3 regions of the Streptomyces sp. 2323.1 genome follow, and region 1 is predicted to be linked to each of the others. Evidence: riboswitches for the same ligand, from Rfam matches in the RefSeq annotation. Region 1 holds a riboswitch; each other region holds the start of a gene.
The links. Region 1 has a riboswitch for cyclic di-AMP ahead of CPH93_RS20735 (LysM peptidoglycan-binding domain-containing protein). Riboswitches for the same ligand answer to the same signal wherever they lie in the genome.
Positions count from the first base shown of each region.

Region 2: linked by a shared signal. The riboswitch ahead of CPH93_RS13185 (C40 family peptidase) and the one ahead of CPH93_RS20735 (LysM peptidoglycan-binding domain-containing protein) in region 1 are both predicted to bind cyclic di-AMP.
Region 3: linked by a shared signal. The riboswitch ahead of CPH93_RS18455 (M23 family metallopeptidase) and the one ahead of CPH93_RS20735 (LysM peptidoglycan-binding domain-containing protein) in region 1 are both predicted to bind cyclic di-AMP.

Region 1 covers NZ_LT907981.1:4,809,670-4,812,934, reverse strand. The annotation lists gene eno (phosphopyruvate hydratase) at 1-712, opposite strand, end outside; gene CPH93_RS20735 (LysM peptidoglycan-binding domain-containing protein) at 1,052-1,717, opposite strand; cyclic di-AMP (ydaO/yuaA leader) riboswitch at 1,725-1,892, opposite strand; gene CPH93_RS20730 (transglycosylase family protein) at 2,144-3,187, opposite strand.
Region 2 covers NZ_LT907981.1:3,189,661-3,192,925, reverse strand. The annotation lists gene CPH93_RS13190 (hypothetical protein) at 248-601, shown strand; gene CPH93_RS13185 (C40 family peptidase) at 848-1,993, opposite strand; cyclic di-AMP (ydaO/yuaA leader) riboswitch at 2,001-2,170, opposite strand; gene pcrA (DNA helicase PcrA) at 2,471-3,265, shown strand, end outside.
Region 3 covers NZ_LT907981.1:4,313,359-4,316,623, reverse strand. The annotation lists gene CPH93_RS18460 (aldo/keto reductase) at 1-294, opposite strand, end outside; gene CPH93_RS18455 (M23 family metallopeptidase) at 394-1,536, opposite strand; cyclic di-AMP (ydaO/yuaA leader) riboswitch at 1,548-1,694, opposite strand; gene CPH93_RS18450 (DUF2332 family protein) at 1,986-3,146, shown strand; gene CPH93_RS18445 (PP2C family protein-serine/threonine phosphatase) at 3,176-3,265, opposite strand, start outside.

The sequences.
Region 1 (3,265 bases):
CGATGTCCTGGCCGGGGGCGTAACCGGCCTGCTTGATGGCCTCCAGGATGAGGTCGAGGGCCTCGCGGTTGGAGCCCAGGTTGGGGGCGAAGCCGCCCTCGTCACCGAGGCCGGTGGACAGCCCGCGCTCCTTCAGGACCTTCTTGAGGGTGTGGTAGACCTCGGCGCCCCAGCGCAGCGCCTCGGAGAAGGACTCCGCGCCGATCGGGGCGATCATGAACTCCTGGATGTCCACGTTGGAGTCGGCGTGCGACCCGCCGTTGAGGATGTTCATCATCGGGACGGGCAGGACGTGCGCGTTCGGGCCGCCCAGGTAGCGGAACAGCGGGAGGTCGCTGGCCTCGGAGGCGGCGTGCGCGACGGCGAGGGAGACGCCCAGGATGGCGTTGGCGCCGAGCGAGCCCTTGTTGTCGGTGGCGTCCAGGTCGAACATCGCCTGGTCGATCAGCCGCTGCTCGGTCGCGTCGTAGCCGACGAGCTCCGGGCCGATCTGCTCGATGACGGCCAGGACGGCCTTCTCCACACCCTTGCCGAGGTAGCGGTTCGGGTCACCGTCACGAAGCTCGATGGCCTCGAAGGCACCGGTGGAGGCGCCGGACGGCACGGCGGCACGGCCGGTGCTGCCGTCGTCGAGGCCGACCTCGACCTCGACCGTGGGATTACCTCGCGAGTCGAGAATTTCGCGGGCTACGACGACGTCGATCGACGGCACGTTGTCTCCTTCGTGGGTGTCTGGCGTTCTGCTGCATGAGCCTAACGGCCCCGGGCGCGTCCGCCTGCCCTTGGCCCGCTCCGTGGGACGGAATTGCCGAATGAAGAGCCCAAAGGCCCTGTTCACGGGACCTTTGGGCCCTTGTTCGCCAACCGGGACAAGGAGTGGATCGCAGCCGGTCACCGGCGTGCGGCCGCAGCGGATCTCACCCGGGTGCGACCCGGGGTGTGAGAAACCCCGCCGCGGCGCGCTGGGGGGAAGGGCGCGCCGGGCGGGGCTGTCTCACCGAGGAAGCGGGCCCGCCGCTCGGGCCTGCCGGAGTCCCGGTGAGGAGGTGGCTCAGACGTTGAGCTTCTGGCCCGGGAGGATCAGGTTCGGGTTGCCGCCGATGACCGACTTGTTGGCCTCGTAGACCGACTTCCAGCTGGTGCCGTGAGCCTTGGCGATCTTGGCGAGGGTGTCGCCCGCCTTGACGGTGTAGTTGCCGTGGCCCATGGACTTGCGCTCGGTGGAGCGCGAGGCACGCTTCTCGGGCGCGACCGGGGCCTTCTTGGCCTCGGTCTTGGTGTCCTGCTGCGGGGCGGACTTGGTCTGCGCCGAGGAGCCGGAGGTGTCGACGTTCGCGGCGGGGCCGCCGGCGGTCAGGTTGCCGGCACCGGCGCAGCTCCAGGCGCCCGGGCCCTGGATGGCGAGGAGCTTCTCGGCGGCGGCGATCTGCTGGCTCTTGGAGGCCAGGTCGGCACGCGGCGCGTACTGGGTACCGCCGGCGGCGGCCCAGCTGGAGTTGGAGAACTGCAGGCCACCGTAGTAGCCGTTACCGGTGTTGATCGACCAGTTGCCGCCGGACTCGCACTGGGCGACCTTGTCCCAGGTGCTGACGGAGGCGGCGGAGGCGGAGGTGGCGCCCATCAGCGGGACGGCCACGGCAGCGCCGGCGATACCGGCGAGGGTGGCGACGCGGACGGCCTTGGAGGGACGACTGTGCTTGCCTTTGTTGATCAGCATGGTTCGTTCGTTTCCTCACCGGCGCCTACGAGGTGAGCTGTCGGGTTCGGGCTGTGAGTTGCCCGGCCGGATGCGCTGGCGCATCCGTCTTCACCCCAAGCCGGTCGCCCGCTTTCGCGGGCGGGGCCGGCACTTACCTTGGTTCCCCCGCTCCTGCCTACGGCGCTTGCGCGTCAACTGCCCCCGATCACCGGCAGGATTCGGCGTGTGACCGGAGGGCCCGCTTTGGCGAGCGGTCCTGACGTTAAGCAGCAACCCCCTTGGTGTTCAAACCCCACCATCTGAACCAAGTTGACCGATTTCGATCACGAGTGGGGCACATCTCCGCAGGTGGGACGCGGTGCGGCGGGGGCGGACGGTTCTTCGCCCCCTGAGGTCAACGAGACCCTTGTCTCACTTTCACCAAAGGGGGCGAAGGGGGGCGAACTAGCCTGCGTTCTGCCCGAGATCGAGCACCTGGCCGGGCTGGATCAGGTCCGCGTCGGAGCCGATGACGCCCTCGTTGCGGTCGTAGAGCGCGCCCCAGCCGCCGGGCAGCCGGTGGGCCGTGGCGATGGCTGACAGGCTGTCACCGGGCCGCACGGTGTAGTCGCCGTCGGCCGCCGGGCCCGTACGGTGCGCGTCGCCGCCGCGCGAGGCGTGCCGGCCGCCGGAGGCCCGGCCGCCGTCCTCGTCGCCCTGACTGTCCTGACCGCCCTGACCTGCTTCGTTGTCCGCATCGCCGCGGTGCCGGCCCGGTGCGGGCGTCTCCTGCGGCGTGCCGGAGGTGTCCGGACGGCTGCCGGCGTCGGACGGGTCGGCGGACGGCGAGGGGTCCTCCTGCCGGTCGCCGGGCGTCGCGGCGCCGGACGGGTCGGGCTTGCCGGACGGGTCGCCGCTGCGGTCGGTGTCCGGGGCGTCGGGCGACGGGGTCGGCTCGTCGGACGGCCGGCTGTCCGTGTCGTCGCCCGGCTCGTCCTGCGTGCCCGTGGAGTCCGAGCCGTCGTGCATGCCGGAGGATCCGGGCTGGTCCCAGGGGTCCGGGGAGTCCCCGCCGTCGGACGGGGCGGGCTCCGGGGTGCTGGTGCTGCCGGGGTTGACCTCCGGCGCACGGCCGTCCTGGGTCAGCCCGGCGCTCGCCGCGCAGCTGGTCCAGACGTCCGGACCGCGGTGGTCGAGGATCGACTCGGCCACCGCGATCTGCTGGGCGCGGCTGGCGAGGTCGGGGCGCGAGGCGTAGGCCGAGCCGCCGTAGTTGTCCCACATCTCCTGGGTCAGCTGGAGGCCGCCGTAGTAGCCGTTGCCCGAGGCCGCGCTCCACACCCCGCCGCTCTCGCACTGGGCGACCTTGTCCCAGGTCGTGGTGTCGGCGGCGTGGGCGCCGCTCGCGCCGAGCAGCGGCAGGGCGATGCCGGCGCCGGTCACTCCCGCGGTGACAAAGATGGCCGGTGCCTGACGGGGGCGACGGTGTCGGCCGGTCCCGGAACGCATGCGGATGCCTTTCGCGCGGTGGAGTTGTCGGACGAGTTGTCCGACGGACTTCCGGCCGGGGCGGGCAGGGCAGCACCG
Region 2 (3,265 bases), 1.6 Mb from region 1:
GGCCGACAGGACGCCGGTGGGGGGCCGGCGAAGGCGGGGAGTCGACCGCCTGGAGGAGGACGCTAAGCCTGGGTGTCGCGCCGGGGAGTCCGATTGCCCGGCATTGTTCGCTTTCGACCGGTGCCGGTGTGCGGATGACCGTGCCGTCGGCGGCTGCACGGCCGGTACCGGTCCGGCCTGACCGAAGCGACGATTGTGGGCGCCCTGCCCGCAGGGCCGTGCTATGCGGCGGCTACGATCCCGCACTATGGACGTAGTAATCAATCTCTTCGTCGGCCTGCACATCATCGGCATCGCCGCCCTGCTCGGCGGCTTCATGACCCAGATGAAGGCGATGGGCGCGGGCACCGCCCGCTTCGTGCCGGCCATGCTGCACGGCGCGCTGACGATGCTGGTCACCGGCGTCGCGCTGGTCGGCCTCAACGAGGCCCAGGGCCACCACGTCAACACCCTCAAGATCGGCATCAAGATGGCCGTGCTGGTGGTGATCCTCGCGCTGGTCTACGTCAAGCGGGACGAGGAGACGATCGCCAAGCCGCTCTTCGGCGCGGTCGGTGCGCTGACGATGGCCAACATCTTCATCGCGGTGCTCTGGACCTGAGCGGCGCCCCGGTTCGAGTCTGAGCGGCGCCCCGGTCCGGACCTGCCCGGCGCCCCGGTCCGGACCTGCCCGGCGTCCCGGTCCGGACCTGAGCGGCGCCCCGGGATTCCGGGCAAGCGGACCACCGCCCCACAACAGCACACCGCGCGGTCCTCGCACTCCGTATTCGGAGGCGACGGCCGCGCGGTGGCGTGTGGGGGGTGACCGTGGGGGGTGGTTCCGTGGGGGAGCGCAGGGCACTGGGCCTCAGCCCGGGCGGACGCTCCCGTAGATCGGCATGTAGTAGATCGATTCCTCCCGGACGCTGGCGCCCGGGTGCGGCGCGTGGATCATCTTGCCGCCGCCTATGTACATCCCGACGTGGCTGATGTCGTCGAAGAAGAAGACCAGGTCACCGGGTTGCAGATCCTTGGTGGCCACTCGCTGGCCGACCTTGACCTGGTCCCAGGTGGTCCGCGGCAGCGTGACGCCGGCCGCCTTCCACGCCGCCTGCGTCAGGCCCGAGCAGTCGTAGGAGCTGGGGCCGGTGGCGCCCCAGACGTACGGCTTGCCGATCTGCGCGCGGGCGAAGGCGAGCGCCTGCTCGGCCTTGGTGGAGGACGAGTCGCCGGTCGAGCTGCCGGTCCCGCCACCGGTCTGGCCGCCCGTCGAACCGCCGCCGTCCTGCTGCCGCTGGCGCTCGCGCTCCTGCTGCCTGCGCGCCTCCTCCTCGGCCTTGCGCTTGGCGGCCGCCTCCTTCTGGCGCTCCAGCGCGGCCAGCCGCGCCTTCTCCTGGGCGGTCAGCCGGGACAGCAGCTGACGGGCCTCGGACAGCTTGTCCTGGACGGAGCGCTTGGACTCCTTGAGGGAGGCCTGGGACTTCTGCAGCTGCTCCAGGCTGTCGGTCGCCTTGACCCGCTGGTGCGCCGCGGCGGCCGCCTGCTCCTGGTAGTCGGTGACGGCCTGCTTCTGCCGGCCGGTCAGCCGCTCCATGAGGTGGCTGCGGTCGAAGAACTGCTGCGGGTCCTTGGCGAGCATCAGCTGCGCCGTCGGGTTCATCCCACCGGTGCGGTACTGCGCCGAGGCGAACATGCCCAGCTGGTGCCGGGACCGGTTCATCTGCTCGGCACGCTTGGCGGCGGCATTGAGCAGCCCGTCGACGGTGTGGCGCTGTGCGTCGGCGCGCTCCTTGGCCCCGTTGTACTTCTCGGTGGCCAGCTCGGCCTGGTGGTAGAGGTCGTCGACCTTCTTCTTGACCTCTTCGATGGTGGGCTTGGGCGCTCGGGGGGCCGCGTCGGCGGACTGCGAGAGCAGGGTGACCGACGCGAGGGCCGCGGTGGTGAGCCCGGCAGCCGTACGGCGGCCTCCGGGCGAGGCGAGGACGCTGGTGCGCGGCTTGCGATGGGACGCCAAGGCCGGCAACTCCTTCCGTGGACCGCCTACCGGGTTAGCTGTCGGGTTCGGGCGGTGTCGATGACGGAAGGCTTGCCCTACGGTCCTGACGTCCGCCTGAGACGGCCGTACGGATCGATTCACCCCGGTGGTGCTGGTGGGTCCCCGGCTCCGGGTGCCGTGAGGCAGGGCCGGACTCGGCGCGGCGGCCCGTGCGGACGCTGTCGTACGCGGGGAGGCGGGCTGCCTGAGCGAGGACGTTAGCCAACTCGTGTGGCTCCTGTGAAGGCTGATGTTCGATATGCCCGAAACCTTTTTGTGACCTGAACGCGATCCGGGGGTTGTTGTGGCAGATGTCGGATTCGGGTAGACGACGCGCGCCCGGGCTGCCCCGGACCCGGCCCCCCGACCCGCGGACCGCCCCGCGAGCCCCGAATTCCGCCGACAATCGGCACTCCGCGGCGGGCTGTCAGTGCGGCGGCCTAGACTCGGTGGGCGATGAGCAGCCTCTTTGACGACAGCTTCCTGGCGGACCTCGGCCACAAGGGCGAGGAGCCCCCGCCGCCTCCCGAGGACGAGCACGAGCCGGCCCCCGAGGAGATCCCCGACGACCTCTTCGGCGGGAAATACGACGCGCCCGGCCCCCGGGAGACGTACTACCGCGACGGCGCCGCCCGCCCCGCCGTCGACCCCGCCGCGCTGCTCGAAGGCCTCAACGACGAGCAGAAGGCCGCCGTGGTGCACACCGGCGGCCCGCTGCTGATCGTCGCCGGCGCCGGCTCCGGCAAGACCCGGGTGCTCACCCACCGCATCGCTCATCTGCTGGCCGAGCGCCATGTCCACCCCGGCCAGATCCTCGCGATCACCTTCACCAACAAGGCCGCGGGCGAGATGAAGGAGCGCGTCGAGGAGCTCGTCGGCCCCCGGGCGAACGCCATGTGGGTCTCCACCTTCCACAGCGCCTGCGTCCGCATCCTGCGCCGCGAGTCCAAGAAACTGGGCTTCACCTCGTCCTTCTCGATCTACGACGCCGCCGACTCCAAGCGCCTGATGGCCCTGGTCTGCCGCGATCTGGATCTGGACCCCAAGCGCTACCCGCCCAAGTCCTTCAGCGCGAAGATCTCCAACCTCAAGAACGAGCTCATCGACGAGGAGACCTTCGCCGGGACGGCGTCCGACGGTTTTGAGAAGACGCTGGCCGAGGCGTACGCGATGTACCAGTCGCGGCTGCGCGAGGCCAACGCCCTGGACTTCGACGACATCATCATGACGACGGTCCATCTGCTCCAGGCC
Region 3 (3,265 bases), 500 kb from region 1:
GGCCGGGTGGGCGCCGACCTTGGTGGCGATGACGACCTCGGAGCGGTTGCCGCGTGAGGACAGCCAGTTGCCGATGACGGTCTCGGACTCGCCGCCCTTGTTGCCCGGGACCCACGCCGAGTAGACGTCGGCGGTGTCGATGAAGTTGCCGCCGCCCGCGACGTACGCATCGAGCACGGCGAAGGACTCGGCCTCGTCGGCCGTCCAGCCGAAGACATTGCCGCCGAGGGAGAGCCGGGAGACGGAGAGCGAACCGAGGGACGTGCGGGTGCGGGGGGCTGGAGTCGCGGTCATGCTTGGTGCAGCGTCGGCGGGACGGCAGTTATTCCTGCCTCCTCCCGCCCACGCCGCACCTCGCGCGGCCGCGCCCAACGGCGCCTGCCGTCAGGGGTGTTACACCTTGATCCCGTGGTCCCGCAGCCACGGAATCGGGTCGATCGGGTCGCCGGCGCCGGGGCGCACCTCCAGGTGGAGATGGGGGCCGGTGACGTTGCCGGTGGCGCCGACGCGGGCGATGACGTCGCCGGTGCTGACCTTGCCGGAGGTCTTCACCATCGAGGACAGATGGCAGAACCAGAGTTCGGTGCCGTCGTCGAGGGTGAGGACGATGCGGTAGCCGTACGAGCCCGCCCAGCCGGCCTGGGTGATGGTGCCGGAGTGGACGGCCTTGACGGGTGTGCCGGTCGGTGCGGCGAAGTCCTGTCCGGTGTGGTCCGCGGCCCAGCGGTCGCCGGACTCGCCGAAGCCGGCGGTCAAGGTGAAGGAGGCGACGGGGGCGGTATAGCTCTGTGCCAGTTTGGCGAGGCGCTCGGCCTCCGCCTTCCGACGGGCCGCTTCTTCGGCCTGGCGCTTGGCCTCCATCTCGGCTGCCTTCTTGGCGGCTGCGGCCTTCTCGGCCGACGCCTGGTGGGCGGTGGCTTCCTTCGCGGCCTGCTGGACAGCGCTGTGTTCGGCGGTGTCGCGGGCCTCCTCCTCGGCGGCGCCCTGCTGCGCGTCGGCCTGCTGGAGGATCCGGCTGCGCAGCGCCTCACCGGGGCCGGCGGACCCGTCCTCCGCGCCCGCGCGGGTGGCCTGGGTGAGGGGGCCGGAGGCGGCGGCAACCGTGGAGCCGGAAGCCGGCGCCGCGGAGGGGTCCGCGTCCGATATGAGGCCACCGACGACGGGGAGGGACGCCGCATCCGGGAGCGCGTCGGAGAGGCCGTCGGCCATCCCGCCGACGTCGGGCATCGAGATCGGAACCGGCGGGCGGTCCTCGGCCGAGGCCATTCCGCTCGCGCCGACCGCAGCGATCACGCCGACGCCCAGGACCGTGCCGCCGCGGGCGAGGCCGCCTGAGCGCTGCTTGGCCACCCGGTGCTTACCGCGGACGGATCGGACGGATTCTTCGGTGGGATTCCATTCCTCCCACGGACCGTCGCCGTTCCCGTCCGGATCACCGGGGCCCGGGAAGGCACCATCACCAGGGCCCGGGAAGACACCTCGGTCATCGATCTCGTAGGCGGACGGACCCTCGGGGGCAGGCCTGTTGGACGCCACGGAGGCGCACTCCTTTCCTTCCTTCTCGCCTACCGGGTTAGCTGACGGGTTCGGAGCAGGAAGGTCTCCTACGGGCGCCCGCTGGCGGAGGGCGTCCGATTCACCCCAAGGAAGTGGTTCCCCGGTTCCCTTGGTGCAGTTCGAGGTGCTGGGGGTGCGTGAAAAGCGCGTGCGGGATTCGGCGTCGGCGCACGGTGCCGCCTCTTGCGGCGGCTGGGACGACCGCGCTCCGTTATCGGACAGTAATAGAGATCGCATCCGAATTCCAAGCCTTCCCGCGAATCCATACGGCCGGTACCCGAGCTCTGGCCTGGACTTCTCGGCCCATCGAGGTCGCAACCGGACGAGTTGCCCGCCCGGCTCTAAACGATCTCGCGCTGATTGTGCGTCAGTTGTTATGCGGAGGGGTGCCCCTCAGTGACGGAACGTGAGAGCAGTAACGTCGGATCATGGTCGTCAACACCGGGAACGTCGCGGGCGCCGCCGGTGGCGCGTGGGCAGTGGCGGAGCGATACCGGGAGTTCTCCTGGCGCGAGGCGCAGGGACGGTCCGAGGCGCACGAGGAGTTGAGCGCGCGGATCGGTCAGGACCAAGAGTTCTGCGAGCTGCTGTCGGGGTCGCTGCCCGCCGGCGGGAAGCAGCAGCCGGCCCTGCTGCTCGCCGCCGTCCGCCATCTCGACGGCCCGCACGCCGATCTGGGCCCGCGCGGTGCGGCCGCGTACACACGCTGGCGCGAGTGGACGGTCCGGCACTGGGACGAGGTGCGCGCGGTCGTGATGCGGCGCACCCCCCAGGCCGACGAACCGGCCCGCTGCGCCGCCCTGCTGCCGCTGCTCGCCGGCCTGCCACAGCCGCTGGCACTACTGGAGGCCGGGTCGTCCGCGGGGCTGGGCCTGCATCCCGACCGCTATCGATACCGCTACGCGCACACCCCGTATGCGGACGAAGCGGAGGAGACGGAAGAGGGGCCAGGACGGGCCGACGGTGCGGGCCCTCGTGTCGAGATCGAGGCCGGGGCACCGGGGAGCCCGGCGGTCTTCGGATGCCGTACGGACTGGGCGGCCCATGAGCTGGCCGGCCCGCTGCCAACGATCGTCTGGCGGGCGGGTATCGCTCCCGATCCGCTCGACCCGGTCGCCGAGCCGGACGATCTGCGCTGGCTGCAGGCGTGCGTCTGGCCGGGCGACGAGGAGCGGGCGGCGCGGCTGTCGGCGGCCGTCGAGGCGGTGCGGGCGGCGCCGCGGCCGCGGATCGTGCGCGGCGATCCGCTCGGCGAACTGCCCGCACTCGCCGCCGAGGCGCCGCCCGAGGCCACCCTGGCCATCTTCCACAGCGCCGCGCTGGGCGGCCTTCCGCCCGCCCGCCGGGAGGAGTTCGCGCGTCTCGTACGGTCGCTGCTGGACGCCCGGCCCGGCGGCGGGCACTGGATCTCCCACGAGCCGCACTCCGTCCTGCCGTGGCTCACCCCGCCCACGCACCGCTCGCCCCACCCGGACCCGCAGTACACCCGCCTCACCCTCGCCCTGGACGGACGCCCGGTCGCCGTCACCGGCCCGTACGGGCAGAGCCTGCACCGGCTGCCGGGCGCGGCACCCGCACCGGCGAGCTGAGCCCCGGCCCGCCCCCTACGGCCCCACCCTTACTCCCCCATCGGCCGCTGCACCGCCAGCAGGGCCACGTCGTCGGCCGGTTCGCCGCCCGTGTGCCGGGTGATGTCCTCGACGAGGGT